Regions from separate parts of the Lelliottia sp. EB106-05-01-XG201 genome, predicted to be linked through region 3. Evidence: predicted binding sites of a transcription regulator. Region 3 holds the regulator's gene; each other region holds the start of a gene.
What was found. The regulator LexA, encoded in region 3, represses DNA repair genes until DNA is damaged. The targets are predictions, from matches to a motif close to TNCTGTATGTACATACAGNA.
Positions count from the first base shown of each region.

Region 1: metR (HTH-type transcriptional regulator MetR) is a predicted target of LexA. The motif match lies at 2,616-2,635, and genes of this name have one in related genera.
Region 2: dinG (ATP-dependent DNA helicase DinG) is a predicted target of LexA. The motif match lies at 3,101-3,120, and genes of this name have one in related genera.

Region 1 covers NZ_JBYTDV010000001.1:4,567,397-4,573,440, forward strand. The annotation lists gene AC3WS9_RS21355 (PRD domain-containing protein) at 1-261, shown strand, start outside; gene metE (5-methyltetrahydropteroyltriglutamate--homocysteine S-methyltransferase) at 289-2,550, opposite strand; gene metR (HTH-type transcriptional regulator MetR) at 2,667-3,620, shown strand; gene AC3WS9_RS21370 (carboxylate/amino acid/amine transporter) at 3,508-4,407, opposite strand; gene yigL (sugar/pyridoxal phosphate phosphatase YigL) at 4,490-5,290, opposite strand; gene pldB (lysophospholipase L2) at 5,316-6,044, opposite strand, start outside.
Region 2 covers NZ_JBYTDV010000001.1:3,183,358-3,189,401, reverse strand. The annotation lists gene AC3WS9_RS14965 (RHS repeat-associated core domain-containing protein) at 1-2,810, opposite strand, end outside; gene dinG (ATP-dependent DNA helicase DinG) at 3,135-5,312, shown strand; gene ybiB (DNA-binding protein YbiB) at 5,379-6,044, shown strand, end outside.
Region 3 covers NZ_JBYTDV010000001.1:306,575-312,618, reverse strand. The annotation lists gene AC3WS9_RS01420 (cupin domain-containing protein) at 1-440, opposite strand, end outside; gene zur (zinc uptake transcriptional repressor Zur) at 557-1,072, shown strand; gene AC3WS9_RS01410 (CsbD family protein) at 1,141-1,350, opposite strand; gene dinF (MATE family efflux transporter DinF) at 1,496-2,815, opposite strand; gene lexA (transcriptional repressor LexA) at 2,882-3,490, opposite strand; gene AC3WS9_RS01395 (diacylglycerol kinase) at 3,600-3,968, opposite strand; gene plsB (glycerol-3-phosphate 1-O-acyltransferase PlsB) at 4,123-6,044, shown strand, end outside.

The sequences.
Region 1 (6,044 bases), 4.3 Mb from region 3:
ACGATTGATACGGAGTCGGTTAACTACCGGCGTTTTATCACGCATTTGCGCTATTTTGCCGAGCGAGTATTAACCGGAAAAATTGTGGTCAGCGAGACCGAGGATTTCTATGAGGAATTGATGCGCCATCGCCCGGACGCAATGACCGTCGCCTGGGTGATTCGCGATTACGTACAGGATAAATATCAGCATACGCTGCCAAAAGACGAGCTGACGTGGTTGAGCATTCACATCAGCCGCCTAATGGAAGGCCATTCTTAGGCCGGGCGGTTGCCCGGCCATTTCACATTACGCCTGACGCAGGTTCTGCGCAGCTTTCACCATGTTCGCCAGCGCGGCGCGAGTTTCTGGCCAGCCGCGAGTTTTCAGGCCGCAGTCCGGGTTGACCCACAGACGCTCCGCCGGAATGCGCTGGGCGGCTTTCTGCAGCAGGGCCTCAATCCACTCCACACTTGGCACGTTCGGGGAGTGAATGTCGTACACGCCCGGCCCGATTTCGTTCGGGTAGTCGAACTCTTCGAACGACTCCAGCAGCTCCATATCGGAACGCGAGGTTTCGATGGTGATCACGTCCGCATCCAGCGCGGCGATGGAGTCCATGATGTCGTTAAATTCGCAGTAACACATGTGGGTGTGGATCTGTGTGTCGTTCTTTGCCACCGCCGCGTTGATGCGGAAGGCTTCCACGCCCCACTCCAGGTACGCCGCCCAGTCGCTGCGACGCAGCGGGAGACCTTCGCGCAGCGCCGGTTCGTCAATCTGGATGATGCCAATCCCGGCCGCTTCCAGATCCGCCACTTCATCGCGCAGCGCCAGAGCAATCTGCTTGGCGATGGTTTCGCGGGTCACGTCTTCGCGCGGGAAGGACCAGCAGAGAATGGTCACCGGACCCGTCAGCATGCCTTTCACCGGTTTGTCGGTCAGAGACTGAGCGTACTTCGCCCACTCAACGGTGATCGCTTCCGGGCGGCTCACGTCGCCGATGACGACCGGTGGTTTCACGCAGCGGGAGCCGTAGCTCTGCACCCAGCCGTTCTGGGTGAAGACGAATCCGTCCAGGTGCTCGCCGAAATACTCGACCATGTCGTTACGCTCGGCTTCGCCGTGGACCAGCACGTCCAGACCCAGACGCTCCTGCTCAACAATCGCCTGCTTGATGTGTTCCGCGATGCCGGTGCGGTAGTTGTTGGCGTCCAGATTGCCTTTTTTGAAGTCCAGGCGCAGGCCGCGGATTTCAGTGGTCTGCGGGAAGGAGCCGATAGTCGTCGTCGGCCAGGCCGGCAGATTAAAGCGCGCACGCTGAGCTTCAGCACGCACTTCGTAGGCATTTTCACGCTGGCTGTCTTTGGCGGTGATCGCCGCCAGACGTTTTTCCACCGCCGCATTATGAACGCGAGTCGAGTGACGACGCGCCTGAATCGGAGCGCTCCATTCGGTAATCGCCGCCGTGTCGCCGCTGTTCAGCGCATCGCGCAGCAGGGCCAGCTCTTCACATTTCTGCAGGGCGAAGGCAAACCAGCTCTTCACTTCCGCATCCAGACGCGTTTCAACGCTAAGGTCGATCGGGCTGTGCAGCAGGGAGCAAGATGACGCCACCCACAGATCACGTTTCCCGACGATGTCTTTAATCTGCGCGTATTTCTCGGTGAGATCGGCGCGCCAGACGTTACGACCGTTCACCAGACCGGCAGAGAGCAGCCAGTCAGACGGCAGACGCTGGTGAATTTCCGCCACGTCATCTTTGCCGTGAACCAGGTCCACATGCAGGCCCTGCACCGGCAGCGCGGTGATGGTGTCGAGGTTCGGCGTGACGCCTTCGAAATAGGTGGTCAGCAGAAGTTTGACCTGGCCTGCCAGCGCGTCGTACGCCGGTTTGAAGGCATCCAGCCACTCCTGCGGCAGCTCCAGCACCAGCGCCGGTTCGTCGATTTGCACCCACTCGACGCCGCGTTTTGCCAGCTCAGCCAGCACCTGCTGGTAGACCGGCAGGATGTCGTTCAGCAGGCTCAGGCGGTCAAACTGCTCGCCTTTCACTTTGCCCAGCCACAGGTAGGTCACCGGGCCGAGCAGCACAGGTTTGATTTTGTGGCCCAGCGCCAGGGCTTCGTCGACTTCATCCAGGATCTGGGTCCAGGTCAGTTTGAACTGCTGGCCCTTCACGAACTCCGGCACCATGTAGTGGTAGTTGGTGTTGAACCATTTGGTCATTTCCGCGGCGGCGGCGGGCTCACCGGTCGGTGCGCGGCCACGGCCCAGACGGAACAGGGTGTCGATATCTACCGATCCATCGTTGTTCTGATGACGAGCCGGCACGTTGCCGAGCAGCAGGCTGGTGGTCAGAACATGGTCGTACCAGGCGAAATCGCCCACCGGCAGCAGATCTACGCCCGCCTGTTTTTGCTGATCCCAGTGGCGAGCGCGCAGTTCACGCCCCACCGCCAGCAGTTCGTCACGCGTGGCGTTGCCCGCCCAGTAGCTTTCTTGTGCTTTTTTCAGCTCGCGGCGCAGGCCAACGCGAGGGAAACCGAGGGTGTGGTTAATAATTGTCATGTCGCTGCCTCTTATGGAATTCGTTATTTAGCCGTCCAGATGTTTACACATCTATAATTGGCAGGTACTGTATATTCCTCAAGCGCAAAATGTTCATGGCGAAGTGAAGGACTTTCATGATCGAGATAAAACACCTGAAAACGCTACAAGCGTTGCGGAACTGCGGTTCGCTCGCAGCGGCTGCGGCCACGCTGCATCAAACACAATCCGCCCTGTCACACCAGTTCAGCGATCTGGAACAACGCCTTGGCTTCCGTCTGTTCGTGCGTAAGAGCCAGCCGCTGCGCTTTACGCCGCAGGGCGAGATTTTGCTGCAGCTGGCGAATCAGGTGCTGCCGCAGATCGCCAGCGCGCTGCAATCCTGCAATGAACCGCAGCAGACGCGGCTGCGCATCGCCATCGAGTGTCACAGCTGTATTCAGTGGCTGACGCCCGCGCTGGAGAATTTCCGCGCGAATTGGCCGCAGGTGGAGATGGACTTCAAATCGGGCGTGACCTTTGACCCGCAGCCGTCTCTCCAGCAGGGCGAGCTGGATCTGGTCCTGACCTCCGATATTCTGCCGCGCAGCGGTCTGCACTATTCGCCGATGTTTGATTATGAGGTGCGCCTGGTGCTGGCCCCGGATCATCCCTTAGCGCTGAAAACCCGCGTGACGCCGGAAGATCTGGCGACCGAAACCCTGCTGATCTATCCGGTGCAGCGCAGTCGTCTGGATATCTGGCGCCATTTCCTGCAACCGGCAGGCATCAGCCCGAACCTGAAAAGCGTCGATAACACCCTGCTGTTGATTCAGATGGTGGCGGCGAAAATGGGGATCGCGGCGCTGCCGCACTGGGTAGTGGAGAGTTTTGAACGCCAGGGTCTGGTGGTGACCAAAACCCTGGGCGAGGGACTGTGGAGCCGACTGTACGCCGCCGTGCGCGATGGCGAGCAGCGTCAGCCGGTGACGGAGGCCTTTATTCGCTCAGCGCGGAATCACGCTTGCGACCACCTGCCGTTTGTTCGGAGCGCGGAGCGACCCAATGGCGATGCACCCATAGCGAAGCCAGGATCACCGTCCCCCCAATAATAAAGCTTGGCCAGTGCGGTTGTTCCTGCCAGATCGCCAGGTTCACCAGCAGCCCTGCGGGCACGTGAACGTTGTTCATGATGCCCAACGTCCCGGCGTCCACCTGCGTGGCTCCGTAGTTCCACATAAAATAGCCCAGCCCTGATGCGACCACGCCCAGCCAGACAAGCACGCTCCACTGCAGCGTGGTGGTCGGCAGTTTTTGCGGATTGCCGAGCATAAACCACGCCACCACCGCGACGATGAATGCCCCCATGTAGAACCAGGCGAAGGCGTTGTGCTGCGGCATCGGGTGGATCTCCATCAGGCGTTTGTAGCCCACCATCCCAATCGCAAAGCTGATGTTCGCCAGCTGGACAAACATCAGGCCGGTCCAGAAGTGATCGCTCACTTTGTCGTAGCGAATAATCGCCGCACCGGCCACCGCCAGCAGCGCGCTCAGCACGTAGCCCCAGCGCAGGCGGCGTTTGCTCAGCAGGTCATAAATCAGGGTGATATAGAGCGGCGTCAGCACTGTGAAAAGCAGAAACTCCGAGACCGACAGATAGACATACGCGCGGAAGCTGAACAGGTACATGACGCCGAGCTGCATCGCGCCCACCAGCATGTACAGCAGAATGGTTTTGAGCGTCTGCCCGCGCAGGCGCAGGAACGGCAGGAACACCAGCGCCGCCAGCCCGACTCGCATCAGCACCGAGAAGTAGCTGTCGACGTGTCCGGCAAGGTATTCACCGATCAGGCTGAACGAGAAGGCCCACAGAATAGTGGTGATAATGAGTAGCGCCACAATGCATGTCTCTCAGAAAGAAGGACTGGCATTGTAGCGAACTCTTCAGTTGACAACTGAGCAATAAACAATCAAATGAAGATTATTCAAGGAACAGCTTGCGCAGGTAGTTCGGCACGGCGTTGTCGGCGTTGGTGCCGATCACTTCCAGCTCAGGATGCATGTCTTTCAGACGCTGGTGCGCATTTTCCATGATGCAGCCTTTCCCGGCCATCGACAGCATTTCCGCGTCGTTCATGCCGTCGCCAAAGGCGATGCAATCTTTCAGCTCGTAGCCCATGCGTTTCGCGACCGCTTCCAGCGCGTGGCCTTTCGACACGCCGCCTGCCATCACTTCCAGACAGGTCAGAGTGGAAAAGCTGACGTTGACGCGATCGCCCCAGCGCGCGTTAATCGCCTGCTCCAGCGGGAGCAGCTCTTCGTGGCTTTCGCAGGTGAAGAACACTTTGCTGATCCCTTCTGGCTCAAGCAAACCTGGCTCGTACAGGGTGTAGTTGAACACCGCTTCCTTGAAGAAACGCATCTCATCCGGGCGATGACGGTTCATAAACCAGTCGTCGTTGCGGTAGACGTTAGTGACGATCTTCGGGTTGCTGTGCACCACGCCAAACAGGTCGGCGGCGATGTCGCGGTCGAGGTTATGGGTGAAGATCAGGTTGCCGTCGGTGTCGTGTACGCGCGCACCGTTGGAGGTGATCATGTACGCTTTGATGTCCAGATTATCGCGGATCTGCCCCACATCCACGTGGTGGCGGCCCGTCGCGAAAACGAAGTTCACGCCACGAGCAGTCAGGAGTTTTAAGGTTTCTTTCGCGTAAGGCGACAGGGTGTGATCGGGGGAAAGCAGCGTGCCATCTAAATCAGATGCGACAACCTGGTACATAGGAAAATTTAACCTCAATAGGAAATCAGTTATGCCTGTCGAAAAACTCGACGATGGCGTTGAGCGCGACTGAGCGCATGGTGTCCTTTTCAAAAAGGATCTCATGGTACGCGCCCTTTATGACCAGCGGTTTTTCCCCTTCACAGGGATGTCCGGCGGCGGCGCGCAATTCACAAAAACGGTCGTGCATGCGGTTATCCACCACACGCTCTTCTTCGGCCTGAATCAGAAGCGTCGGCGTCGCATCTTTATTGACACCCGCGAGCGCTGATTCACCCGCGCGAATGCCCTCACGCACCCAGTGGTACGTTGGCCCACCGACGCGCAGACGCGGCTCATCGGCGTAAAAGCGCAGGTTGCGGCGATAGCGCTGTCGGCTGTGCGTCAGCACGTTCATGGCGAACGGCAGCGCGCGCCAGCGACCGGTGCCGATCGCGTAGCCTTCACGAATGCGCTGATGGCCCTCAGCCCAGTCGAGAATATGGCGTACCATCCAGTCCGGGAAGCGCATCACGATGCCAAACATCGGGGCGGTGAGCGCAATGGCATCGCACTGATGCGGGTGACGTTGTAAAAACAGCGTCGCAATCGCCCCACCCATCGAGTGCGCCAGAATATAGCGTTTGCGCCACGGACCCGGCTGCACTTCCTGCTCCCAGAACGCAGCGAGATCGTCGACATAATCGCTGAAATTCACCACATGCCCGCGGTGCGTGTCCGATAACAACCGCCCGGAGCGCCCTTGCCCACGATG
Region 2 (6,044 bases), 2.9 Mb from region 3:
TTTTGGTAGTGTGTCAGCCGGTGCTGGTTATCGTACCCGTAGTGATGAGTGATGCTCCCGTCCTGATGGATACGGCGCTCGTCTTTTTCTGTCAGGCTCCCGTGGACGTCGTAATGATAAAAATGCTCTGCGTCCTGAGTGATGCGGTTATCCCGCCACACGTCCGGCAGAGTTTCCTGTGCCGCTGTGCGGTTCCCCGCCGGGTCAGTCGGGGTCTGTTGCGACAGGTCGTGGTGCGCGGACTGTATGTGTGTGCTGAACAGACGCCCGTTCTCATACCCGTAGTCGCGCTGGTCATGCGGGCCGTGGATGTGGGTGAGCTGTCCGTCCGCATTCCAGGTGTAGTCCCGGCTGAGCTGCGGGATGTTCAGATGGTGGCTCTGTAGCTGACCGCCTGCGGCGTAGGCCGTTTCCAGTGCGTAGCCACCGAAGCGGCGCTGCGTTTCACGGTGCAGGCGGTCGCGGGTGTACTCGATGAGCGGCATGTCGCCGAGCTTCATCCCCGCCAGGTAACCGGAGCCATACGTCAGCCACTCCACCGGCGGCAACCGGTCGTGCTGCACCCGGTTCACCAGTCCGGTGCGGTAGTCGTGTTTTGTTTCATGCTGCCACAGCAGGGCGTGCGTTTCCGCGCTGTGCACCGTCTGGCGCTCACCGGTGACGCGCCCCGTGTTGTCATGGGTGTAATGCACCGCAACGCGGTGGCCGCCGCTGAGATGGCTGGTATCCGTCAGCCAGCCGCGCGCGTCATACTGCCACTTTTCTGCGGGTTCGCCGTTCACCGTTCGGCTGAGCAGGCGTCCGGCGTCGTCGTACTGCCAGACGATAGTCAGGCTTTCGTCTTCGCTTTGAATCAACTGTCCGCTGGCGTTGTACCGGTAGCGTCTGATGCGTCCGTCAAAACCGGTCTCCTGCGTCAGGCGGTCCAGCGCATCGTAAGCGAATTCAGTGTGGCTGCCGTTCTCATTGGTCAGGGTGGTCACGCGACCCGCGGCGTCGTACGCCATCCGCCGGGTGAGGGTGCCCTGCGCTGCGAGGACGATATTTCCCCGGTTGTCGAAGCCGGTTTCGCTGCGCTGACCATCAGGGGATATCACCGCCGTCAGGTCGCCTGCGACGTTGTATTCGTAGCGGGTCTGCCGGCCTGTGGCATCTGTCTGGCTGACCAGTCTGCCGCGCGCATCGTATGCCCGGTACTGGCTTAATCCTTCCTCACGGTGAACGGCGGTCAGCCGGCCGAAGCGGTCATATTCATAGCGGGTTTCATATCCCGAACAGTCAGTATAAGAAAGCAGCTGCCCGTAGCGGCTCCAGGTCATCTGCTTCCGGCTGCCGGTGGGGTCTTCAGTGGCCGACGGGTATTCGCTGCACGGGTCATCATACTCATAGCGCGTCACGTCGCCCTGGCGTGAGGTGTCGGCGGTCAGCCGTCCGGCGTCGTCGTACTCCTGCCGGCTTTTCAGCCCGTCCGGATACACCGTGGCGGTCAGCTGACGCTGGCTGTTATAGTAAAACTCCGTCAGCCTGCCTTCCGGCGTGACCGTTGCTGCCAGCAGACCCGAGCCGGGACTGAGCCGGTATTCTGTCCTGCGGCCTGCCGCGTCGGTCTGTGCCACCAGGCGGCCCGCGTTGTCGAATTCACTCTGTGTGATGCTGCCGTCGGCGAACTCCTTTTTCACCACCCGCTTCAGACCGCCTTCGCCTTCGGTGTGCAGCACCTCGCGACGGTTCAGGCTGTCGGTAATCACCGTGTGGTGTTTTTCATACTGGTATCGGTAGCTCTGGCCGGCCGGGTTGTGCTGCTCCGTCACCCGCCCGGTGGCATCGTAGCGATAGGTCGTCTGCGGCCTGCCCGTATACTGATGGGCCACCATCCGGCCCGGATGCCTGTCGTCATACGTAAACTGACGAACCTGCGTGCCGCTGCGGTCAGACACTGCAGTCAGCTCGCCGCGCGGGGAGTAGTCATAGCGCGCGAGTGGCATATCGGGCAGGTTCTCCGGGTACCCCGGGTCGTGCGTGAGCCAGACTTCGGAAAGACGGACACCGCTGGCTGTGGTGGTCAGCACCAGCCGGAAGCGGCGGCCTGCGCCGTCGGTCACTCCGGTGATGCTCCCGGCAAACTCACCTGAAGGGGCGCGGTGAAACGTCAGCGTGCGACCAAAATTATCCACCAGCCCGGTCAGCACCCGGTACGGCGGCAGCGGCGCGGGAAGGAGTTCATCCACAGACGGCACGCGCTCCGCCCACCCGAGCAGCCACCACGGGCCCTGCAGGCTGTTGGTGGCCAGGTAAATGTTGGGGCTGAGGCGGACATCCTCCGGCAGGGCCTGCCAGAGACGATGCAGGGGATGGACCTCATTCAGGTTCAGCACGCCGCCGCGTGCCAGCCAGAAGGACTCGGTGCGGCTGAACGCCACCTCGCCCGGCAGAAGCAGGTCAAAGTGAATGCTGCGCCCGCCGTTGTCGTTGAGGATGAGTTCCTTGTCGCGAAGTTGCAGGTGGATATCAGAGGGCGCTTTCCAGCCGGGACCGAAAACGCCCTCTGGTGCCGGGGTTCTGGTGCGGTAGCTGCTGTAGGTGCGGGACAGAACAAAGGACAGCGGGCCGGGGAGTGCGAGGTCCGTTTCACCGGGCAGGACTTTGGCCCCGAGCAGCGGGTTCACCGGGCTGCCGGACACCACGCCGCCCGGACACACCGAACAGGCTACGCCTGTCGGTGCGCCAATCATCACCCCAAGGCTGCCCTGCACAATCGGGCCGCCGATGGCGGTCATATCGCCCTGACGGGCGGCGGGTTTTCCGCTCATGGTCAATTCCTTTTGATAAAATCCGTGTTGCGGATTGCCCAGAACGACGGCAATCCTTCCGCATTGAAGCACGAATTCTACGCTGAAGGTTTTGAGATCCACCGTGATTTACGTCACATGCAGATATTATTTAATGGTCTGATTTAAAAGGGAAAATATTCACTTGCATGATGATGTACAGCGAATGAATTAGTGCAGAATATAGAATGTGGGTTATTTGAATGCTCTGGATTCTCAAGTTAGCGTAAAGTTGCCGATTTTTTTGCGACAACCCCGCGAACGTGCCACAATAGTGGCTGTTTATACAGTATTTCAGGTTCCCCGATGGCTTTAACCGCTGCGCTCAAAGCGCAAATTGCCGCCTGGTATAAGGCGTTGCAACAGCAGATCCCCGACTTTATTCCCCGAGCCCCGCAGCGGCAGATGATTGCCGATGTGGCGAAGACGCTCGCCGGGGACGACGGACGGCATCTGGCGATTGAAGCCCCGACCGGCGTCGGGAAAACCCTCTCCTATTTAATTCCCGGCATTGCGATTGCTCGTGAAGAGCAAAAAACGCTGGTGGTCAGCACCGCCAACGTAGCATTGCAGGATCAGATCTACAGCAAAGACCTGCCGCTACTGCGCAAAATCATCCCTGAGTTGCGCTTCACCGCCGCGTTTGGACGCGGACGTTACGTCTGCCCGCGCAATCTGGCGGGGCTTGCCAGCACCGAAGCGACCCAGCAGGATCTGCTGGCGTTCCTCGACGATGACCTCACGCCAAACAACAAAGCCGAGCAGGAGCTGTGCGCGAAGCTCAAAGTCGATCTCGACGGCTATAAGTGGGACGGCCTGCGCGATCACACGGATAAAGCCGTCAGCGATGACCTGTGGCGACGTCTGAGCACCGATAAAGCCAGCTGTCTGAACCGCAACTGCCATTACTACCGCGAATGTCCGTTCTTCGCTGCGCGTCGTGAAATTCAGGAAGCGGAAGTGGTGGTGGCTAACCACGCGCTGGTGATGGCGGCGCTCGAGAGCGAATCGGTCCTGCCGGATCCGAAAAACCTGCTGCTGGTCCTCGATGAAGGACACCACCTGCCGGACGTGGCGCGCGATGCCTTAGAAATGAGCGCAGAGATCACCGCCCCGTGGTTTCGTCTGCAGCTCGATCTCTTCTGCAAGCTGATTGCCACCTGCATGGAACAGTTCCGCCCCAAAACCACGCCGCCGCTGGCGGTGCCTGAGCGGCTGAGTGCCCATTGCGAAGAGATTTACGCGTTAATCGCCTCGCTGAACACCATTCTCGATCTCTATCTGCCTGCGACTCAGGAGGCCGAACATCGTTTTGCGATGGGCGAACTGCCGGAGGAGATCATGGAGATCTGCAAACAGCTGGCGAAGCATCTGGAAAAACTGCGCGGGCTGGCGGAGATGTTCCTCAACGATCTCAGCGAAAAAACCGGCACCCATGACGTGGTGCGCGTGCATCGCGTGCTGCTGCAGATGAACCGCGCCCTGAGCATGTTTGAGAGCCAAAGCAAGCTGTGGCGGCTGGCGTCGATGGCTCAGGCCTCTGGCGCGCCGGTCACCAAATGGGCGACGCGGGACGCCAAAGACGGACAAATTCATCTCTACTTCCACTGCGTGGGCATTCGCGTCAGCGATCAGCTGGAGAAGCTCATCTGGCGCAGCGTGCCGCACGTGGTCGTCACCTCCGCGACGTTGCGTTCCCTGAACAGCTTCTCGCGTTTGCAGGAGATGAGCGGCCTGAAAGAGAAAGCGGGCGATCGCTTTGTCTCACTGGATTCGCCGTTTAACCACTGCGAGCAGGGCAAACTGGTGATCCCAAAAATGCAGCACGAGCCGCTGATGGAGCACGAAGAGCAGCACATTGCCGAAATGGCTGCCTATTTCCGCGAGCAGGTCGAGAGCAAAAAATATCCCGGCATGCTGGTGCTGTTCGCCAGCAACCGCGCGATGCAGCTGTTTTTAACCTATGTCACTGACCTTCGTCTGTTACTGCTGGTGCAGGGCGATCAGCCGCGCTACCGACTGGTGGAAACCCATCGCAAGCGCATCGACGGTGGCGAGCGCAGCGTGCTAATCGGCTTGCAGTCTTTTGCAGAAGGTCTGGATCTGAAGGGCGATTATCTGACACAGGTGCACATCCATAAAATCGCCTTCCCGCCGATCGACAGCCCGGTGGTGATCACCGAAGGCGAGTGGCTCAAAAGCCTCAACCGCTATCCGTTCGAAGTACAAAGCCTGCCCGCGGCGTCCTTCAACCTGATTCAGCAGGTGGGGCGACTGATCCGTAGCCACGGTTGCTGGGGCGAAATCGTCATTTATGATCGACGTCTGCTGACCAAAAACTACGGCCAACGGCTGCTCAACGCGCTGCCGGTATTCCCGATCGAGCAGCCCGACGTGCCGGAAGTGACAAAGCGCCCGACGAAAGTGGTGGCGGCGCGGAAAAAAGCGCCCGGCGCGAGACGCCGTAGTCCCGGCAGAAAATAAGCAACACTATCGTTGATGGCTTTATCAGGGCTATAGTGTGTCTATGATGTTGTCAGGAGAAATGTCGTGGATTATCGCAAAATTATCAAAGAGGTAGGCCGCGGGAAAAATCACGCCCGCGATCTGGATCAGGAAACCGCCCGCGCGCTGTACACCCACATGCTGAACGGCGATGTGCCGGAGCTGGAGATGGGTGGCATCTTAATTGCCCTGCGCATTAAAGGCGAAGGCGAAGCGGAGATGCGCGGGTTTTACGAGGCGATGCAGGCGCAAACCCTGCAACTGACGCCGCCCGTCGCGAAGCCGATGCCGATTGTGATCCCGACCTATAACGGAGCGCGCAAACAGGCGAACCTCACGCCGCTGCTGGCGGTACTGCTCAACAAGCTGGGCTTTCCGGTGGTGGTGCACGGCGTCAGCGCCGATCCGACGCGCGTACTGACAGAAACCATATTTGAATTAATGGGCATTGCGCCCACTCTCCATGCCGGTCAGGCACAGGCCAAACTCGAAGGTCATCACCCGGTCTATATTCCGGTCAGCGCACTCTGTCCGCCGCTCGAAAAACAGCTGGATATGCGCTGGCGGATGGGCGTGCGTAACAGTGCGCATACTCTGGCAAAACTGGCGACGCCGTTTGCGGAAGATGCTGCTCTGCGACTATCCAGCGTTTCGCACCCGGAGTATGTCACCCGTGTGGCGGGCTTCTTCGCCGATATTGGCGGTAAAGGG
Region 3 (6,044 bases):
TGGTCCACCCAGCGGTCCTCTCGGGTGGCGGCATACACCGGATTGAGCGGGTAATAGATGCGGTTGTGTTTTTTGTTCGCCTCGCCCACGACCAGCAGCCGAACCTCTTCCTCGGTGTTGTTGATAAAGGTGTGGCAGACCCCGGTTCCGGCCGGAAAACCGACGCTGTCGCCCGGCTCAAGTTTCCATAAATAACCGTTAATCCATGCCTGCGGATGCCCTTCAATCACGAAGATAAACTCCTCTTCGTCGCTTTCGGCGTGGGGATAGGAAGTGCGACGGCCCGGCGGCAGGCGTTCATGGTGAATACCGATCCGCCCCAGCCCCAGTTTTCGGGCCAGCGGCGCGCCGATAGCAAAGAGTTCGTCACTGTCCGGGTAAGTCGAATCGTCGGCACCTTCGACGTCGCGCCAGTGTCGGATGCAGTCAGGTCTTTTCATTCTGTTTATTCCCTTGTTTCGATGCGTCAGGTATAGCACACCGTGGCGGATCTCGGCGTTTTCAGCAGAACATGGTAAAGTGAGGGTTTTCCAGACTCCATACTCCGAGGTGCGACATGGACAAGACCACGATGCAAGATCTGCTGGCGCAAGCTGAAAAGCTCTGCGCTGAACGCAATGTGCGCCTGACCCCGCAGCGCCTTGAAGTGTTACGTCTGATGAGCCTGCAGCGCGGTGCCATCAGCGCCTACGATCTGCTCGACCTGCTGCGCGAAAGCGAGCCCCAGGCGAAACCGCCAACGGTCTATCGTGCGCTGGATTTCCTGCTGGAACAAGGGTTTGTTCATAAGGTCGAGTCGACAAACAGCTACGTGCTGTGCCATCTGTTCGATCAGCCAACGCACACTTCGGCCATGTTTATCTGCGATCGCTGCGGTGCGGTCAAAGAAGAAGGGGCGGAAGGCGTGGAAGACATTATGCATTCGCTGGCGGCAAAAATGGGCTTTGCCCTGCGCCATAACGTGATTGAAGCGCACGGGTTGTGCTCGGCGTGTGTCGAAGTGGAAGCCTGTCGCCATCAGGGCGAGTGCCAGCACGATCACTCCATTTTAGTGAAGAAAAAACCGCGCTAAAAACAAAGCGGGCGGCTGTTAGGCCGCCCTCAGGGATTGTACTTCCGTGTACAACGGGTAGAACTCTGTTACCAGCGGTAGTCGTTGCGTTTTTCCCAGTCAACAACCTCTTTTTCCGCCTGATCTTTCGCGTAGCCGTAGCGTTCCTGAATCTTACCGACCAGCTGTTCGCGTTTACCTTCAATGACGGTCACGTCATCATCGGTCAGTTTACCCCACTGTTCTTTCGCTTTACCTTTGAACTGTTTCCAGTTACCGCCGATTTCGTCTTTATTCATAATCATATCCTCATCGTTCGGTTATCACGTAAAATTCGTGTCGTCCGTTACGTTCATTTCTGCTGGACGTGATATTAATTGTAGATAAGGATTTGGCAGACGTTGAGAGATTCAGAATCTTTAACCGTTTCGTCAAACGAAGCCACTACGCAAACCAGGTATTATTGCGCCAGTGACGCCGCCAGATCACCGCCAGAGAGAGGCCGCGCAGAGCGAGGAACACCGCCAGGGCCAGCCACAAACCGTGATTGCCAAGCCAGGGCAGCGTGAAAAGTGTCAGGGCAAAACCGGCCGCCGCGACCGCCATGCTGTTTCGCATCTCAGCCCCGCGCGTCGCACCGATAAACATGCCGTCGAGCAAGTAGCACCACACCCCCACCACCGGTAAAACGACCTGCCAGAGAATGTAGTGATTTGCTAGCTCGCGCAGCTCAGGCAGCGAGGTTAAGAGCGCCACAATATTCGTTCCGAACAAAGCGTAGACGAGCGCGAAGCATAGTGCCACCAGTCCCGACTGCCGACAGGCCGCCCGCCACACCTCCTGCAACTGCCCCGTCTCGCGCGCACCATACGCCTGCCCTGAATGGGCTTCAACCGCATAGGCAAACCCGTCCAGCGCGTAGGCGGTGAAGGTCAGCAAGGTCATGAGGACCGCGTTCACCGCCACGATCTCCGGCCCGAGCCGCGCACCAAATACCGTTAGCGCGCCAAAGCAGAGTTGCAGCAGCAGCGAACGCAGCATGATGTCGCGGTTAAGCGCCAGCAGTTTGCGGATATTGCCGTGCCAGGCGGTTTTCAGCATCGCGAGTGTGATGCCACGCATCACCAGCACGCGTTTCACCATCCACAGGCCGATGAAGAAGGTGCCGTATTCCGCGACGACGGTCGCCAGCGCGGCCCCCTGCACGTTCATGTGCAGGCCCATCACCAGCCACAGATCGAGCACGATATTGAGCAGGTTTCCCACCACCAGCAGGATCACCGGCGCGCGGGCGTACTGTACGCCGAGCAGCCAGCCGAGCAAAACGAGGTTTGCCAGCGACGCCGGGGCGCTGAGCCAGCGGATTTCAAGGAAACGTCGCGCCTGTTCGAGCACGGCTTCACTGCCGCCGACCACGTGCAGCGCCAAATCGATCAGCGGCGTACGCAGCAGCACAATCAGCAGCCCTGCGCCGAGCGCAAGAATTAGCGGCTGGACCAGCGCACGAGCCAGACGAACCGGATCTTTGGCGCCAAATGCCTGGGCCGTCAGCCCGGTGGTGCTCATGCGTAAAAAGAGCAGCAGCATAAAGAGGAAACTGGTCGCCGTCGCGCCGATGGCCACGCCGCCGAGATAAACAGGGGAATCCAGATGGCCAATCACCGCCGTATCGACCAGCCCTAGCAGGGGAACGGTGATATTGGAGAAAATCATCGGCAGCGCAAGACGCCACAATGCCTTGTCTGAGGGAGTCAGCAGAGACATGAGAAAGTACCGGGAAAGATAAGAGACAGTCAGGCTGCGGAAAGACCGCAGCCTGTCAGAGAGACATTACAGCCATTCGCCGTTGCGGATCACGCCCACAGCCAGACCTTCGATGGAGAAAGCCTGTTCGCGGAGATCGACCACAATCGGGGAGAACTCGCTGTTTTCTGGCAGCAGCTGTACCGTGTTGCCCTGTTTTTTCAGGCGCTTCACGGTCACTTCGTCGTCGATGCGCGCAACCACAACCTGGCCGTTACGCACATCCTGGGTTTTGTGAACCGCCAGCAAATCGCCGTCCAGAATGCCGATGTCTTTCATGGACATCCCGCTGACGCGCAGCAGGAAATCAGCACTCGGTTTGAACATCGCCGGATCGACCTGGTAATGCCCTTCAATGTGTTGCTGTGCCAGCAGAGGCTCACCCGCTGCGACACGGCCCACCAGTGGCAGACCCTCTTCTTCTTCCACCAGCAGGCGAATGCCGCGTGACGCACCCGAAACAATCTCAAGGACGCCTTTACGCGCCAGCGCTTTGAGGTGCTCTTCAGCGGCATTTGGAGAACGGAAGCCCAGACGCTGCGCGATTTCCGCACGCGTTGGTGGCATTCCCGTCTGGCTGATGTGATCCCGAATAAGATCGAACACCTCTTGCTGTCTGGCCGTTAACGCTTTCATTCCGCCCCCTGGGTGTATATACAGTTATGCTGTGAGTATATACAGTCAAAGGTGATTTTGGAATCAAAAACTGCACAAAAAACCAGAGACTTATTCGATTCCTGAAGGCTTATCGAAAATGTGACCAAAGAAGCGTGATCCAGGTGATGGCAGCGATGATAATCGCCAGCAGCACGGCGGCAGAGCCCATATCTTTTGCGCGGCCCGAGAGTTCGTGGAAATCAGACCCGATGCGATCCACCACCGCTTCGATAGCACTGTTCAGAATTTCCACTATCATCACCAGAAGGACTGAACCAATGAGAAGCACGCGGGTAATAGGATCAACATCGAGGAAACAGGCGATGATCACCGCGACGACGGCGGCAACCCCCTCCTGGCGAAACGCAGCTTCATTGATCCATGCGGCGCGGAAACCTTTCCATGAATATCCGGCAGCTTTGATGATTCGGGTTAACCCAGTGGTATTATTGGCCATTAAAAGAACCTTTTCTTAGATTTAGCGTCAGTAACTATAGCTGTAGCGCATTGCCATGCAGCCTGAAGTATGACCGGTAACAACAGAAATTTTGCGCGCTTTCTGTTATCCTTGCGCCGCATTTGCATTATTAACCAGAGGCTTTACATCGTTTATGTCCGGCTGGCCACGAATTTACTACAAATTACTTAATTTACCATTAAGCGTCCTGGTAAAAAGTAAGTCTATCCCGGCGGAACCCGCGCTGGAATTAGGGCTCGATACCTCGCGCCCAATTATGTACGTTTTGCCTTATAACTCGAAGGCAGACTTACTGACGCTGCGCGCCCAGTGTCTGGCGCACGACTTACCCGATCCGCTCGAACCCCTTGAGGTCGACGGAACGCTGCTGCCGCGCTACGTGTTTATTCACGGCGGGCCGCGCGTGTTCACCTATTACACGCCGAAAGAAGAGTCGATTAAGCTATTCCATGACTATCTCGATCTGCACCGCAGCAACCCCAGCCTGGATGTCCAGATGGTGCCGGTGTCGGTGATGTTTGGTCGTCGTCCTGGACGTCAGAAAGGCGAAGAGAACCCGCCGCTGCGCATGCTGAATGGTATTCAGAAATTCTTTGCCGTCTCATGGCTGGGGCGCGACAGCTTTGTGCGTTTCTCCCCTTCCGTTTCGCTGCGCCGCATGGCGGATGAACACGGCACGGACAAGATTATTGCCCAGAAACTGGCTCGCGTGGCGCGTATGCACTTCGCCCGTCAGCGTCTGGCGGCCGTTGGCCCGCGTCTGCCTGCGCGTCAGGATCTGTTCAACAAACTGCTGGCCTCGAAAGCCATTGCTCGCGCCGTCGAAGACGAAGCGCGCAGCAAGAAAATCTCTCACGAGAAAGCCCAGCAGAACGCGATTGCCCTGATGGAAGAGATTGCGGCCAACTTCTCCTACGAGATGATCCGCCTCTCCGACCGTATCCTGAGCTTCACCTGGAACCGTCTCTATCAGGGGATTAACGTCCACAACGCCGAGCGCGTGCGCCAGCTGGCCCACGACGGCCACGAGATTGTCTATGTGCCTTGCCACCGCAGCCACATGGACTATCTGCTGCTGTCCTACGTCCTTTATCATCAGGGACTGGTGCCACCGCACATCGCCGCCGGTATCAACCTGAACTTCTGGCCAGCCGGCCCGATTTTCCGCCGTCTGGGTGCGTTCTTTATTCGTCGTACCTTCAAGGGCAACAAGCTCTACTCCACGGTGTTCCGCGAATATCTGGGCGAGCTGTTCAGCCGCGGCTATTCCGTTGAGTATTTCGTCGAAGGTGGCCGTTCTCGTACGGGCCGTCTGCTTGACCCGAAAACCGGCACCCTGTCGATGACCATTCAGGCGATGCTGCGCGGCGGTACGCGCCCTATTACGCTGGTGCCGATCTACATCGGTTACGAGCACGTGATGGAAGTGGGCACATACGCCAAAGAGCTGCGCGGCGCGACCAAAGAGAAAGAGAGCCTGCCTCAGATGCTGAAAGGCCTGAGCAAGCTGCGTAATCTCGGTCAGGGCTACGTCAACTTTGGCGAGCCGCTGCCGCTCATGACCTACCTGAATCAGCACGTTCCCGAGTGGCGCGAGTCTATCGACCCAATCGAAGCGATTCGCCCAGCCTGGCTGACGCCGACGGTGAATAACATCGCCGCCGATCTGATGGTGCGTATTAACAACGCCGGTGCAGCTAACGCCATGAACCTGTGCGTCACGGCGCTGCTGGCGTCTCGTCAGCGTTCACTGACGCGCGAACAGCTGACCGAGCAGCTCGATTGCTACCTGGACATTATGCGTAATGTCCCGTATTCCGCCGACTCTACCGTTCCATCTGCGACCGCCGGTCAGCTGATCGACCACGCGCTGCAGATGAACAAGTTCGAAGTCGAGAAAGATACGATCGGTGACATCATCATTCTGCCGCGCGAGCAGGCGGTGCTGATGACCTACTATCGCAACAACATCGCTCATATGCTGATGCTGCCGTCCCTGATGGCGGCGATCATCACTCAGCACCGCCGTATTTCCCGTCAGGAACTGCTGCGTCA